2 regions of the Venatoribacter cucullus genome follow, and region 2 is predicted to be linked to the other one. Evidence: predicted binding sites of a transcription regulator. Region 2 holds the regulator's gene; the other holds the start of a gene.

Region 1 (7,707 bases), 1.1 Mb from region 2:
AATTCTGAGTCTGGAAGTCGAGGACGGTACGACCTTGCTGGATGCGGTTAAGCAATCCGGTATTGAGGCGGAGTTTCCGGAGCTGGATTTGCAGGAAGCTAAGTTTGGTGTGTTTGGTAAAGCGACGCGCACACCGGAAACCGATGTGCTGAAAGCAGGCGACCGGGTAGAAATCTACCGGCCGTTGCTGATTGATCCGAAGCAGGCACGGGCCAACCGCGCTGCCAAAGCCGCGAAAGACAGCTGACCGGTTGCGGTGCCGGACCTCAGAGGTCTTCCGGTACAGTATTGGGTGACGCCTGCTCCCGTGGCAGGCTGTCGAGCTGGTCTTCTTCCTGAATCTCTTTGGCCGGCAGGGTGCCGGTGTAATGGGTGAATCGCCCCGCGTTATCAAAGAACAGGCTGATGCGGTAATTCTGAGTAATTGTGTCGCGTTCTTCCAGGGTGTACAGGTAATCCCAGCGACGGGTTTCATAAGGATTGCGTAATACCGGGTTGCCCATTACAAAAATAACCTGACGCTCGGTCATGCCGGGCTGCAGCTTATCGAGCATGTCCTGGGTAACAATGTTGCCCTGTTGCACATTGAGCTTGAAAACGCCGGGGAACACGCAGCCGGAAAGTGTTGCAAATCCGAGTAAAGAAGTCAGAATTAGGCTTCGCGTGAGCAAGGTGGTTCGCGTTTTCAAGGTGTTGTCCGCCGTGTTCCGGTAAGTTGCATTGCAATTTTGACCGGCGATAATACCCGATAATTCAAACAGCTGCGAAATAATCGAGGAAAGCAATGTCCGACCAAAACGTGGAATTGCGTAAAGCCGGTCTTAAAGTCACCCTGCCGCGGGTAAAGATTCTGAGCATTCTGGAAAGTAACCCGGATGCTCACCTGAGTGCAGAAGATGTCTACAAATCGCTGATTGAAGCGGGTGAAGATGTCGGCCTGGCTACCGTTTATCGCGTGCTGACTCAGTTTGAAAGTGCTGGTCTGGTGGCACGGCATAACTTTGACGGCGGTCATTCGGTTTTTGAGCTGGATCGTGGCGACCATCATGACCATATGGTTGATGTGGAAGACGGTAATGTTATCGAATTCACCAACGAACAGATCGAACGCCTGCAGCACCAGATTGCTGAAGAACATGGCTTCGAGTTGGTTGAACACAGCCTGGTGCTGTACGTCCGTAAAAAGAAATAACGTTTTCCGGCACGGGTTGTTTACCCCGGTGCCGGTCTTTCAATAGCGGCGCTGCTCCATCAGTGCCAGCATTGAGCCCCGTCGTTATTGCGCCAGTGCCAGCATTTCCTCGGCATGTGCCAGAGTCTGGCGGGTAATATCCACGCCGCCCAGCATCCGGGCCACTTCTTCCGCCCGCTGTTTTTTGTTCAGCTCACGCAATTGTGTATGGGTGGCCTGATCACCGCTGATTTTACTCACCTGATAATGCTGGTGTGCCTGCGCCGCGACCTGCGGCTGGTGGGTTACACAGAGTACCTGGCTCTGACTGCCCAGCTTGCGCAATAAACGACCCACCCGTTCGGCGGTGCCGCCGCCGATGCCGACATCCACTTCGTCAAAGATCAGACAGGGCGTGTTGCTGACTGCTGCCGTGACCACCTGAATGGCCAGGCTGATGCGCGCCAGTTCACCACCGGAAGCGACTTTGGCCAGCGGCCCGCCGGGCATGCCCGGGTTGGTCTGCACAAAGAAGCTGATCTGGTCGATGCCGTGGCGGCTGCCCTGCCCGGCGTTGCCGGCTTCTACCCGGGTGGTAAAGCGGGCCCGGCCCAGTGCCAGTGCTTCAAAATGAGACTCCACTTCCTGATCCAGTTTTGCCGCTGCCTGCTGGCGGGCGCTGCTGAGAACCGTGGCCAGCTGTTGGTATTCGGCCGCCAGCTGCTGGCATTGTTGTGCCAGCTCATCCAGATCCTCATCGCTCAGGCTCAGCTCCGCCAGAGCCTGTTCCTGCTCTTGCCAGTAAGCGTGGAGCTGCTGCGGTTGTATCTGGTGTTTGCGCGCCAGGCTGTAGAGTTCGCTGAGGCGGTTATCGACCTGTTGCAGGCGATGCGGATTGATATCGACCTGGTCCAGATAGCGCTGCAGTGAATGGCTGGCTTCTTCCAGCTGAATATGGGCCTGGCGCAGTAAATCGCGCGCTTCGTTCAGCAGCGGGTGCTGGTCATCGATATCGTCAAGACGTTGTAATGCCTGATAAGCCAGCTGGGCGGCGGCGCTTTCGCCGCTGTCATCACCACTGCAGGACGTCAGCGCCGTCTGGCCGTTCAGCAGCATACTTTCGGCATTGGCCAGGCGCTTCTGTTCGGCTTCGAGTTCATCCAGTTCGGTGGCGCCGGGGCCAATTTCCCGTAATTCCTCTACCTGGTAGGTCAGCAGCTGACGCTGGGCTTTGGTTTCACTGCTTTCTTCCTGCAGTTTGTGCAGACGCTTTTCCAGCTGTTGCCACTCTGACCATACCAGCGCCACTTCGCTGGCCGGCAGTTGCAGGCCGGCGTAGGCATCCAGCAGCTGGCGCGGGGTGTCTTTCTGCAGCAGGTGCTGATGGGCGTGCTGAGAGTGGATATCGACCAGCAGCTGGCCCAGTTCTTTCAGGTCGGTAGCGGAAGCCGGGCGGCCATTGATGTAGCCGCGGGAGCGGCCTTCATCGGTGATGACCCGGCGCAACATAATGCTGTCTTCATCGGCGGGCAGATCACGTTGCTGCAGCCACAGGCGTGCCTGTTCGTTGCTGCTGAAGGTGGCGGCAATCTCGGCTTTGTCGCCGCCATGGCGGATGCAGTCTGCATCGGCACGGTTACCCAGGGCCAGCCCCAGGGCATCCAGCAGAATGGATTTACCAGCCCCGGTTTCGCCGGTAATGACCGACATGCCGGGTTGCAGTTCCAGTTCCAGGTGGTCGACCAGGGCAAACTGATGGATGGACAGATGAGACAGCATGATGTGCTCCGTATCTGAATGGATATACAGTGTTTTTATATACAGTATCTACTTCTGTCAAGCATGGCGTTGTCCGCCACGCAAAAACAGCCCTTGAATCCTGTGCGGGCTGCCCCATATAGGTTGCAGCTTTTATGACTGCTATTGAGGAAAACAACCGATGTCTGACGAACACAAGGTACAGGAAGAACTGGAAACCCAGAATGGCGCTGCTGCCGGAACTGAAGAGACGGTTGCCGGTGCTGCAGAGGATAACGCTCTGGAACTGGCGCAGCAGGAAGTTGCGGATCTGAAAGAACAGATGCTGCGCCTGCAGGCGGAAATGCAGAATGTGCGTCGTCGTGCTGAAGCCGACGTTGAAAAAGCCCACAAATTCGGGGTGGAGAAATTTGCCAACGAGATGCTGGCCGTAGTTGACAACCTGGAGCGAGCCCTGGCGGCCTGTACCGCCGAAGACGACGCCACTATAGCCATCCGTGACGGTGTTGACCTGACCTTAACCGGTATGCGGTCGGCGCTGGCTAAATTCCGGGTCGAAACCGTTGACCCTCTGAATGAGCCGTTTAATCCCGACCTGCATCAGGCCATGACCATGGTGGAGTCGCCGGATGCGGCTCCGAATACCGTACTGGCGGTAATGCAAAAAGGTTACACCATCGCTGGTCGTCTGTTGCGTCCGGCTATGGTGGTGGTCAGCAAGGGTGCGGCCAAAATTGACGAAAAGGCCTGATTTTTTTGTGTGTTACCGGCCTTGAAACTGATCGGGCCGGACTTATATATCAGGCAACAACGAAACAAGCGGTTTTTAACAAATAACCAGTTTTAATGTTCATGCAGCTGTGCTGCCAGAATGAGGAATTTACAAATGGGTAAAATTATTGGTATCGACCTGGGCACCACCAACTCCTGTGTGGCTATCCTGGATGGGGATAAAACCCGTGTTATTGAAAACGCTGAAGGCGATCGCACCACACCGTCCATCATTGCTTACACTGATGACGAAGTGCTGGTGGGTCAGTCTGCCAAGCGTCAGGCTGTCACCAACCCGAACAACACTCTGTTTGCGGTTAAGCGCCTGATTGGCCGTAAGTTCACCGATGATGTGGTGCAGAAAGATATTTCCATGGTGCCTTACAAAATTGTGAAGGCCGATAACGGTGATGCCTGGATTGAAGTAAAAGGTGAGAAATACGCACCGCCGCAGATTTCTGCCGAAATCCTGAAAAAAATGAAGAAAACCGCCGAAGATTATCTGGGCGAAAAAGTCACCGAGGCGGTGATTACCGTACCGGCTTACTTCAACGATTCTCAGCGTCAGGCCACCAAAGATGCCGGTAAAATTGCCGGTCTGGAAGTGAAGCGCATTATTAACGAGCCGACTGCTGCTGCGCTGGCCTACGGTATTGATAAAGAAGTGGGCGACCGTACCATCGCGGTATATGACCTGGGTGGTGGTACCTTCGATATTTCCATTATCGAAGTGGCTGACGTCGACGGCGAAAAACAGTTTGAAGTTCTGGCCACTAATGGTGACACCTTCCTCGGTGGTGAAGACTTTGACCTGCGCTTAATTGAGTATTTAGCGGCTGAATTCAAGAAAGACAGTGGCATCGATCTGCACAACGATCCGCTGGCCCTGCAGCGTCTGAAAGAAGCGGCGGAAAAAGCCAAAGTAGAGCTGTCCTCGAGCCAGCAGACTGACGTGAATCTGCCATATATCACCGCTGATGCCACTGGTCCGAAGCACCTGAACGTAAAAGTAACCCGCGCCAAGCTGGAATCACTGGTGGAAGAGCTGGTTGAGCGTTCACTGGAGCCGTGCCGTATTGCGCTGAAAGATTCCGGCCTGAGCATCTCTGAAGTGGATGAAGTGATTCTGGTTGGCGGTCAAACCCGTATGCCGCTGGTACAGAAGCGCGTGGCGGATTTCTTCGGCAAAGAGCCGCGTAAAGACGTTAACCCGGATGAAGCCGTGGCCGTGGGTGCTGCGGTTCAGGGTGCGGTACTGTCCGGTGATGTGAAAGACGTACTGCTGCTGGACGTAACTCCGCTGACTTTGGGCATTGAAACCATGGGTGGCGTAGCGACGCCGGTGATTGAAAAGAACACCACCATTCCGACCAAAAAGTCGCAGGTGTTCTCAACCGCTGATGACAACCAGACAGCCGTAACCATTCACGTGGTACAGGGTGAGCGTAAGCAGGCGGCGCAGAACAAGTCACTGGGTCGTTTTGACCTGGCCGATATTCCGCCGGCACCGCGCGGTATGCCGCAGATCGAAGTCACCTTTGACATCGATGCCAACGGTATTCTGAACGTCAGCGCGAAAGACAAAGCCACTGGCAAAGAGCAGTCCATCGTCATCAAGGCCTCTTCCGGTTTGAGCGATGAAGAAATCGAGAAAATGGTGCGTGACGCTGAGGCCAACGCCGATGCCGACCGTCAGTTTGAAGAACTGGTGCAGGCTCGTAATACTGCCGATGGCCTGGTACACGCCACCAAGAAGACTCTGGAAGACGCTAAAGACAAGGTGACCGATGACGAAAAAACCGCCATCGAGAAAGCCATTGCCGATCTGGAAGCTGTACTGAAAGGCACCGATAAAGACGAAATCGAAGCCAAAACCAAGGCCCTGACCGAAGCTTCCAGCTCACTGGCGCAGCGCCTGTACAGCGAACAGGCACAGGCTCAGCAGGCAGGTGGTGAGGCCCAGTCTGGCAACAACCAGGATGACGATGTCGTGGATGCCGAGTTTGAGGAAGTAAAAGACAAGTAAGGGCTGCGAACGGCAGTAATTACTTCACGCGGCACCCAGGTGCCGCGTTTTACTTTCCATCGATTGCGACAGGTGAAGTATGTCAAAACGAGATTATTACGAAATTCTGGGTGTCAGTAAGGATGCCGATGCGGCCACGCTGAAAAAGGCCTACCGCAAACTGGCGATGAAATACCACCCGGACCGCAATCCGGATGACAAAGACGCCGACGCCAAATTCAAAGAGGCCACCGAGGCCTACGAAGTGCTGGGCGATGCGCAGAAACGCCAGATGTATGATCAGTATGGTCATGCCGGTGTCGATGGGCAGGCGGGTGGCGGCTACGGCGGTGGTGCCGGTGGCAGCTTCAGCGATATTTTCGGTGATGTGTTCGGTGATATTTTCGGCGGCGGTGGCCGGGGTGGTTCACGGGGTGGTCCGCAGCGCGGTTCTGACCTGCGCTACACCATGGAGCTGACGCTGGAAGAAGCGGTACGTGGGGTGGAAAAGAAAATCCGCATCCCGACCCTGACGGCCTGTACTACCTGCGACGGCACCGGTGCCAAACCGGGTACCAAACCGAAAACCTGTACCACCTGTCATGGGCAGGGGCAGATCCGCATGCAGCAGGGCTTCTTTGCTGTACAGCAAACCTGTCCGAGCTGTCGTGGTCAGGGCACCATTATTGAAGACCCGTGCAGCAGCTGTCATGGCCGTGGCGTGAAAGAAGAAACCAAAACGCTGTCGGTGAAAATCCCGGCGGGTGTGGATACTGGTGATCGGATTCGTCTGGCGGGCGAAGGTGAGGCCGGCGCGATGGGAGGCCCGGCCGGTGATCTGTACGTACAGGTCAGTGTGCGCGAGCACAACCTGTTCCACCGCGATGGCCGTAACCTGTATTGCGATGTGCCCATCAGTATCGTTGATGCCGCACTGGGCGGTGAGCTGGAAGTGCCGACCCTGGATGGCCGGGTGAAACTGAAGATTCCGGCGGAAACCCAAAGCGGCAAGCTGTTCCGCCTGCGTGGCAAAGGGGTAACCCCGGTGCGCGGTGGTCCGGCTGGCGATCTGTTGTGCCGGGTACAGGTGGAAACACCAGTGAACCTGAGCAGCGAGCAGAAAGAACTGCTGATGAAATTCCAGGCGTCGTTAACCGGTGAAAAGCATTCACCGCAGAAGAAAAGCTGGTTTGAAGGTGTGAAGAAATTCTTTGAGGAAATCTGAGCAGTTTTAAACCCTGCCGGCGCAGCCTTCGGGCTGCGCCTCGCATCTCCTGACAAATCGCTATATTCTTAGCGCCGTTTTTCTGAATTTTCTGGACTCCTGTCATGACTCGTATTGCGATTACCGGTGCTGCCGGTCGTATGGGCCGCGTACTGATTGAAGCGGTACGCGCTGCTGAAGGTGCTGAACTGGGCGCGGCGGTGGTGCTGCCCGCTGATCCGATGGCCGGTGTGGACGCCGGTGCCATTGCCGGTTTAGGGGTGGTGCTGAATGTACCCGCCACCACCGCCATTGCCGATGTTATTGACCAGTTCGATGTGCTGATCGATTTCACCGCCCCGGCGGCCACCATGGCCAATATTGAACTCTGCCGTCAGCATGGTAAGCAGATCGTAATCGGTACCACTGGCCTTAATGACGAGCAGAAAGCCGCCATGCAAGTGGCAGCTGCCGACATGGGCATTGTCTTTGCGCCTAACTATTCCGTTGGCGTGAACCTCTGTCTGAATCTGCTGCGCATGGCCGCCTCGGTGATGGGCAATGACAGTGATATTGAAGTGGTGGAAATGCACCACCGGCATAAAGTCGATGCACCGTCCGGTACGGCGTTGCGCATGGGCGAAGTGGTCGCCGAAACCTTGGGCTGGGACCTGAAAGAAGTGGCGGTCTATGGTCGTGAAGGCTACACCGGCGCGCGCCCGCAGAAGCAGATTGGTTTTGAAACCATTCGTGGCGGTGATGTGGTCGGTGATCATACCGTCATGTTCGCCACCGAAG
Region 2 (7,707 bases):
GGCTGGCGCAGTTACTGCTGGCGGTGGAGCGCCAGATGCTGCCACCGGCGTCGGCCGCAGCAGGCCATCACCGGCATCGTCATGACGACCATCATCATCACCATGATCACGACCATGAGCATGATAACGGCCATGACGAGGATGATGCTGCCGCGCCACCGGCGCAGCGTATTGATCTGATTCCGCTGACCGCCGCCGAACCCGCCACCGACGTTGCCGGCTGGTCCCGGCAGCTGGAACGGCTGATCGATGCCCAGCGCGCTAATCGTCACGAAAGCTGAATGTCGCCACGAAAACTGATGCACTGCAACACGGCAGCCGGTTGGCTGCCGTGTTTCTGTTCTATTCAATTACTTTTTATTACTAACTGTTCTGTGGCGTCCTCAAGCTATTGGGGCACTGCTGTGATATAGTCGCGCGCCCTGTTTAGAGAGGCGGTTATGGCACGCTTTTTTGAAATCGTAGAACTTTCCAATGGTGATGTGGCCCTGCGTCGCGCCGACGATCAGGACGGTGATGCACTGGTATCCATTCATTTTTCCGACGACGCCCGTGCCAGTCTGCAGATGCATCATCTGGACGTTGCCCGGGTAATGCTGGAAGCCGGTGTGCGTAAAGTGGGCGAGTTGTCCGGTATGGAAGTTGAGCGTGATGATTTTGATACGCCGGAGTATCAGCAGCGTTTGCATTAAACAGTCACTGACGGTGTCTGTAATAAAAAAGCCCTGGCGTGGAAACGCACAGGGCTTTTTTTATGCTGCCGCGTTATGACCGAACCTTCAGGGCAGGCGTTGAATCAGCACCACGTGGCTGCCACTGCGCTGGGCTTGCTGGCGCAGCTGCAGGCGTTCTTCACGCGTCAGCTCGCCCTGCCATTCAATGATCAGGTGGCTGTTGGCGGCGGCCAGTACCTTGGTGCACAGCGCCAGCTGAGTATCGGCGCATAAATCCAGATGAATCACCGGCGACTTACCCAGCCCCAGACTTTCCAGCCATTGCTTGTTCAGCGTGCGTTGCGGGCTCAGCCACATCAGCCAGCGTTGCTGGGCATTGCACTGGGCCAGCAGCGGCAATAATTGCATCGGCTGAATGGCACTGCTTTCACCGACGATCATTTCGGTCAGGCTGCCGCTGACCGCGTGGTCGGCAGTGACCGGCAGAGCCGAACTGAGGGCCAGGCCCGGTTCAGACATGGTAAAAGATAACTGACGCATAACCATACCTCGGCAAATTTCTGACAGTTTCAGTGGCGACGGACAACGCCGACATACAGGCCTTCAATGGCGAACTCCTGTTCGCGCAGATCAACCTGAATGGGTTGGTAATCTTCGTTTTCAGGATGCAGAACCACCTGAGTACGCTGTTTTTCGTAGCGTTTAACCGTTACTTCTTCACCCACCCGGGCGACCACAATTTCACCATTACGGGCGGTGCTGGCTTTATGCACCGCAATGTAATCACCGTTCATAATGCCAATGTTTTTCATGCTGTCGCCGTGCACTTCCAGCAGGTAATCGGCTTGCGGATGGAAAAACTCCGGCGGAATGGTGCAGTAATCTTCAATATGTTCCTGCGCCAGAATGGGCTCACCGGCGGCTACCCGGCCAACAATCGGCAGGCCGGGATTCTGGGCTTCAACAATGCGTAAGCCGCGGGAAGCGCCCGGCATCATTTCAATAGCGCCTTTACGGGCCAGGGCTTTCAGGTGTTCTTCCGCGGCATTGGGGGAACGGAACCCCAGTTCGGTGGCGATTTCGGCGCGGGTCGGCGGAAAGCCGGTGTCTTCAATGGCCTTGCGGATAAAATCCAGAACCTGCTGCTGACGGGCGGTGAGCTTGATCATGATGCTTATCCAGTCTGTTGATCTATACAGTAGGTGTGAATTTATACAGTGTTTTGCCGGTTGTAAACCCTTTTCTGTGTCATAAGGCTGAAGTGTCTGCGCTTTGTGCTCGGTCAGCCGGCGTATTTCTGCTGAGTAATGTGACGGTGGTCTTGTCCGGCATGCTCTGTGCTTGCCTTTGTTATGTTTTAAACGTATGTTTGAAACACTTGTTTTTATACGCTGCCGGGGTTCCGGCAGTTATCGGGAGCCGGAACCCCATGGCACAGAAAGATACGGTAAAAAGCATCCTTAACGCCGCCGAAGAGCTGTTTTCCGAGCGCGGCTTTGCGGAGACATCATTGCGCAATATCACCACCCGTGCGGGGGTGAATCTGGCGGCAGTGAACTATCACTTCGGTTCAAAAAAATCGCTGATTCAGGCGGTGTTCGCCCGCTTCCTGGCGCCTTTCTGTGAACAGCTGGAGCAGGAGCTGCTGACCATTCACCAGCAGCTGCCCCAGCAGCAGCCACAACTGCGAGAGTTATTATTGCTGCTGTCGCGCACGGCCCTGCACGCCGGCCACGACAGTCCGCGCCGGCTGGGTATTTTTATGCGCCTGCTGGGTCTGGCCTATACCCAGGGGCAAGGCCACCTGCGCCGCTTTCTGCAAAAAGAATACGCGCCGGTATTTACGGTGTTTATGCAGCTGATTACCGCTGCGACGCCGGATTTATCCGATGAAGAACGTTTCTGGCGTATCCACTTTATGCTGGGCGCCACGGTCTTTACCTTATCCGGTGCCGATTCCCTTACGGCGATGGCGGAACATGATCTGGGCAAGGCCGCCGATGTTGCGCAAGTGATTGATAAATTGATACCTTTCCTCGCGTCCGGTTTGAACGCGCCCCATCAGGCTCAGTAACGCGCACCGGAATACACTGAGCGTTTTCCGGTATTGAGATGGATTTTATGATCCGTGATGGCGCCAGCGTCACTCCCCTGATAGAAATTTCCCTGGCAGATCAGCAGCTGCGTATTGCCAGTGCTGGTGTCTGCCATGTTTTTCCGGTATCCACGGCGAAGAACGGCCCGGGTGAGCAGCAGGGGTCAGAGCAGACCCCGCGTGGCTGGCACCGTATCCGTGCCGCGATTGGTGCGGGTGCGCCGCTGAATGCCGTCTTCCGTGGTCGTCGTGTCACCGGTGAAATATATTCGCCGCAACTGGCGCAGCAGCAACCTGACCGGGATTGGATTCTGACCCGCATTTTATGGCTGCAAGGCCAGGAAACCGGCCGTAACCGATTGGGTAATGTCGATAGCATGCGCCGCTTTATTTATATCCACGGCACGCCCGATTCCGAACCCATGGGCGTACCGGCTTCGCACGGTTGTATCCGTATGCACAATGCCGATTTATTACTGCTGTTTGCTCTGGCGCCACCGGGGACGCCGGTATGGATTCAGGAGCACAGTTTTGCGAGGATTCCATGCCGCAATCTCTGACCCACGCCGTCGGCGTGATCGCCGATCTTGCCGGTCTGCAGTTGAGTCCGGAGGATCATGAGTTTTTGCGCCAGCCGGAACTCAGCGGTCTCATTTTCTTTGCCCGTAATTACCAGTCACCGCAGCAACTGCAGGAGCTGACGGCGGCCATTCGTGAGTTGCGTCCGGATTTGCTGCTCTGTGCCGATCAGGAAGGCGGCCGGGTGCAGCGTTTTCGTACGGGCTTTACCCGGTTACCGCCGATGCTGACGCTGGAGCAGATTTACCACCGCAATCCTCCGGAAGCACTTGAGCTGGCACAGGAACTGGGTTGGCTGATGGCGGCGGAAGTGCGCGCCTGTGGTGTGCATCTGAGTTTTGCCCCGGTACTGGATATTGAACGCGATGTGTCCCAGGTGATCGGTGATCGGGCGTTCGGCCATGATGCTGCCACCGTTACCCGCCTGGCCGGGGCTTTTATTGCCGGTATGCAGCAGGCCGGTATGGCGGCCGTGGGCAAGCATTTTCCCGGTCATGGGGCGGTGGCGGCGGACTCACATCTGGCCTTGCCGGTGGATGAGCGGCCGTGGCCCCAATTGCAAACCGATATTGCTCCTTTTGCTGCCTTAATTCAGTCTGGTTTGCTGGCCGGTATTATGCCGGCTCACGTGGTCTATCCGGCTGTTGATGCGCAGTATACGGCGGGTTTTTCTGCGCTCTGGCTGCAGGAAATTCTGCGCCGCCAGTTGCAGTTTGAGGGCGTGATTTTCAGCGATGATTTATCCATGGCCGGTGCCGCCAGCGCCGGCGACTATGCCGGCCGGGCGCAGGCCGCCGCCGCCGCCGGCGCCAATGCCTTGCTGGTGTGTAACGACCGGGTCGCGGCGCAGCAGGTAATTGATGCCGCCCGTGGCTTACGCGCGGCGGGTGAGTTTACCGCGCTGTCATTAGCGTATTTGCAGGGGCCGGCCACCACCGTGGTGGATGCGGCTCGTCAACAACAGATCCGCCAGCGTCTGGCGGCCCTCTGGCAGGAATAAACGAACAGGAAGCCGATTGTTATGTCGTTCCAGAATATTGCCATTATTGGTGGCACTGGTTTAACCCAGCTGCAAGGCCCGCAGCTGAATCCGGCGCTGGTTGTGGAAACCCCGCTCGGCCAACCCTCGTCGCCTTTGCACAGCGGCCAGTGGGCCGGCAAAGAGGTGGTGTTTCTGGCCCGCCACGGTCACCCACACGCGGTGCCGCCGCATAAGGTGAATTACCGCGCCAACCTGCTGGCACTGCAGCAGCAGGGCGTGGATGCCATTATTGCGGTGAACGCCGTCGGTGGTATTACTCCGGCCATGCAGTCGGGTGTGATTGCGGTGCCGCAGCAGCTGATTGATTACACCTGGGGCCGTGACAGTACCTTTTTTGACGGTGAATTCCGGCCGTTACAGCACATTGATTTTACCCATCCCTACGACGAAACATTGCGCCGTGCCATCGTGCAGGCGGCGAAAAATGCCGGTATTGCTGCGCTGGATGGCGGCGTATATGGCGCCACCCAGGGGCCGCGGCTGGAAACCATCGCTGAAATCAGCCGCATGGAAAAAGACGGCTGTGATCTGGTTGGTATGACCGGTATGCCGGAAGCGGTGCTGGCGCGTGAGCTGGGGATTCCCTACGCCTGTATCTGTCTGGTGGTGAACCCGGCCGCGGGTAAGAGTGACGGGGAGATCACCATGGACTACATCAATAACGTGATTGCCAGTGGCATGCAGCAGGTGCGTGATTTACTGGCGGCGACGCTGGCGCGGTTGTAACCGCGCTTTAGCCGCTGGCGGCGCCGGGGCTCAGAGGCTGCTGGCGTCGGTCACCGGCACCACTTTCACCACAATGCCCAGCAATGGGTGGTCAATGTAGTGCAGTTCGCCACTGCGCATGCGCCGGCTTTGCTGAATGTGCGCAGCCCGCACTGGCACGGGTGCTGTTTCTTCGCTGGCGGAGCTGGCAATGGCGGCCTGTGTCAGCAGATCGGTGCGGTAATCGCTGCGGATCGGGCTGTTTAACGGCTGCAGATCGGCCAGTGCCGGCACCAGTGACGGTTCAAAATGCTGCACCACGATGTCAGTACTTACATGCAGAAACCGGCTGCGATGCAGACTAATGCTGCCGCTCAGGTGAATATCCAGCTGGTCCGTAAGGCGGATATCCAGCGGATGCACAATGGCCTGTTCCTGCTCCTGAATGGGCTCTACCCAGGCCTGATGCCAGATCACCTGCATATCCGGATGTTTTTGCAGGCGTTCTGCCTCGGCTTGCAGATGCCGGTTGGGTAAGGGTTGCAGTGGCAGGTCCCAGCCGGCAACCGGCGGCCGGCTAAAACCAAACCCGGCCAGCAGGGCGTTATAGCCGCTAACGGGTGGGGTATGCCACCAGCGCAGATCGGGGGCGCGGGCTTCGGCCTGCGGCAGCGGCAGTGCATCGGGCCATTGTTCATCACCGATCAGCTGCGGATTCTGGTACGCCACCAAAACAACCTCTACGCGGTACCAGGGGGCGGCCTGCAGATTCAGGCTGCAGAACAACAGGGTACTGGCGAAGACAACAGAAAAGCGCGGCATCACGGATTCGGGTCCTTTTGCAATTCGGTAATGATCTGTTCGATCTGATGAAAGCGTTGTTCAATACCCGCCATATTCAGGCTGAATTTCAGGGTATTGCCACCTTCGAGCTTAAACGTTTTGGATTTGCTTTGTACCAGTCGCACCAGCGTGAAGGGGTTGATGCTGGTCTGGGCGGCAAATTCAATACGGCCACTCTGCTCGCCGGCGTCCAGTTTGGCAATGCCTAACGGGGTGAGTTGCAGTTTCAGCGCCGCCTGCCGGAACAGATTTTTGACCGGTTCCGGTAACAGGCCGAAACGGTCGATCATTTCTACCTGCAATTCACGCAACTGCAGTTCGTCGGCGGCACTGGCAATGCGTTTGTACAGCGTCAGGCGGCCATTAACATCGGGCAGATAATCGGCCGGAATCAGCGCCGGAATGTGCAGGTTTACCTCGGTACCGTGGTTAATGGCCAGATCAGCAGCGGGCATTTTGCCGGCCTTCATGGCTTTCACGGCCTGCTCCAGCATCTCCATGTACAGGGTAAAGCCGATGGTTTCGATCTGGCCACTTTGTTCTTCACCCAGCAGCTCACCGGCACCGCGGATTTCCAGATCGTGGGTGGCCAGCATAAAGCCGGCGCCTAAGTCCTGGGCGGCGGAAATGGCGTCCAGGCGTTTTTCGGCATCCTGAGTCATAGTTTTCGGCGGCGGGGTCAGCAGATAGGCATAGGCCTGATGGTGTGAGCGCCCAACCCGGCCGCGCAGCTGGTGCAGCTGGGCTAAACCGAACTTGTCGGCACGGTCGATAATGATGGTGTTGGCCGAGGGTACGTCGATACCGGTTTCGATAATGGTGGTACAGACCAGTACGTTAAAACGTTTGTGGTAGAAGTCGGCCATCACGCTTTCCAGCTGACGTTCTGACATCTGCCCATGGGCCACCACCACCCGTGCTTCGGGAATGGCCTCGGCCAGATCGCGGGCGGTTTTTTCGATGGTTTTCACTTCATTGTGCAGGTAATACACCTGCCCGCCGCGCAGAATTTCCCGCAGTACCGCTTCTTTGATGGTGGGTTCGTCGTGCTGGCGGACAAAGGTTTTCACGCTTAAGCGCTTGGCCGGCGGGGTGGCAATAATGGACAGATCGCGGATGCTGGCCATGGCCATGTTCAGGGTCCGCGGAATCGGCGTGGCGGTAAGGGTGAGGATATCCACCTCGGCCCGCAGCGATTTGATGCGCTCTTTCTGCTGCACACCAAAGCGGTGTTCTTCGTCGATGATCAGCAGGCCCAGATGCTCGAACTTAACATTGTTCTGCAGCAGTTTATGGGTACCGACCACAATGTCGGTTTTGCCGTCCAGCATCCGTTCCAGCGCCTGCTGGGTTTCTTTTTCCGATTTAAAGCGTGACAGCACGTCTACTTTTACCGGCCATTCGGCAAAGCGGTCGGCAAAATTCTGATAATGCTGCTGCGCCAGCAAGGTGGTGGGCACCAGCACCGCCACCTGTTTACCACTCTGAACGGCCAGAAAGGCCGCCCGCATGGCCACTTCGGTTTTACCGAAGCCGACGTCACCGCACACCAGCCGGTCCATGGGCCGTGGTGAGCACATATCCTTAATGACGGCATCAATGGCCGATTGCTGGTCGGGGGTTTCCTCAAACGGGAAGCCGGCGGCAAAGCGCTCGTATTCTTCATCCGGGCCGCTGAACGCATAGCCTTTGCGGGCTTCGCGGCGGGCGTAAATATCCAGCAGTTCGGCGGCGGTATCGCGGATTTTCTCGGCCGCTTTACGCTTGGC

Evidence for each region. Region 2 encodes LexA, which represses DNA repair genes until DNA is damaged. Its sites were predicted from a motif close to TACTGTNTANNTANACAGTA; they were not measured.
Region 1: the regulator LexA is predicted to act here: its motif matches at 2,978-2,997, upstream of recN (DNA repair protein RecN).

The regions. Positions count from the first base shown of each region.
Region 1 is NZ_CP046056.1:640,008-647,714, forward strand. It holds gene GJQ55_RS03190 (RnfH family protein) at 1-247, shown strand, start outside; gene GJQ55_RS03195 (outer membrane protein assembly factor BamE) at 267-584, opposite strand; gene fur (ferric iron uptake transcriptional regulator) at 785-1,192, shown strand; gene recN (DNA repair protein RecN) at 1,277-2,950, opposite strand; gene grpE (nucleotide exchange factor GrpE) at 3,111-3,680, shown strand; gene dnaK (molecular chaperone DnaK) at 3,816-5,726, shown strand; gene dnaJ (molecular chaperone DnaJ) at 5,806-6,930, shown strand; gene dapB (4-hydroxy-tetrahydrodipicolinate reductase) at 7,035-7,707, shown strand, end outside.
Region 2 is NZ_CP046056.1:1,756,310-1,764,016, reverse strand. It holds gene GJQ55_RS13385 (DUF6586 family protein) at 1-281, shown strand, start outside; gene GJQ55_RS08405 (hypothetical protein) at 441-692, shown strand; gene GJQ55_RS08400 (cell division inhibitor SulA) at 780-1,214, opposite strand; gene lexA (transcriptional repressor LexA) at 1,244-1,843, opposite strand; gene GJQ55_RS08390 (TetR/AcrR family transcriptional regulator) at 2,104-2,748, shown strand; gene GJQ55_RS08385 (L,D-transpeptidase) at 2,787-3,329, shown strand; gene nagZ (beta-N-acetylhexosaminidase) at 3,314-4,348, shown strand; gene GJQ55_RS08375 (S-methyl-5'-thioinosine phosphorylase) at 4,370-5,116, shown strand; gene GJQ55_RS08370 (CsiV family protein) at 5,147-5,917, opposite strand; gene mfd (transcription-repair coupling factor) at 5,917-7,707, opposite strand, start outside.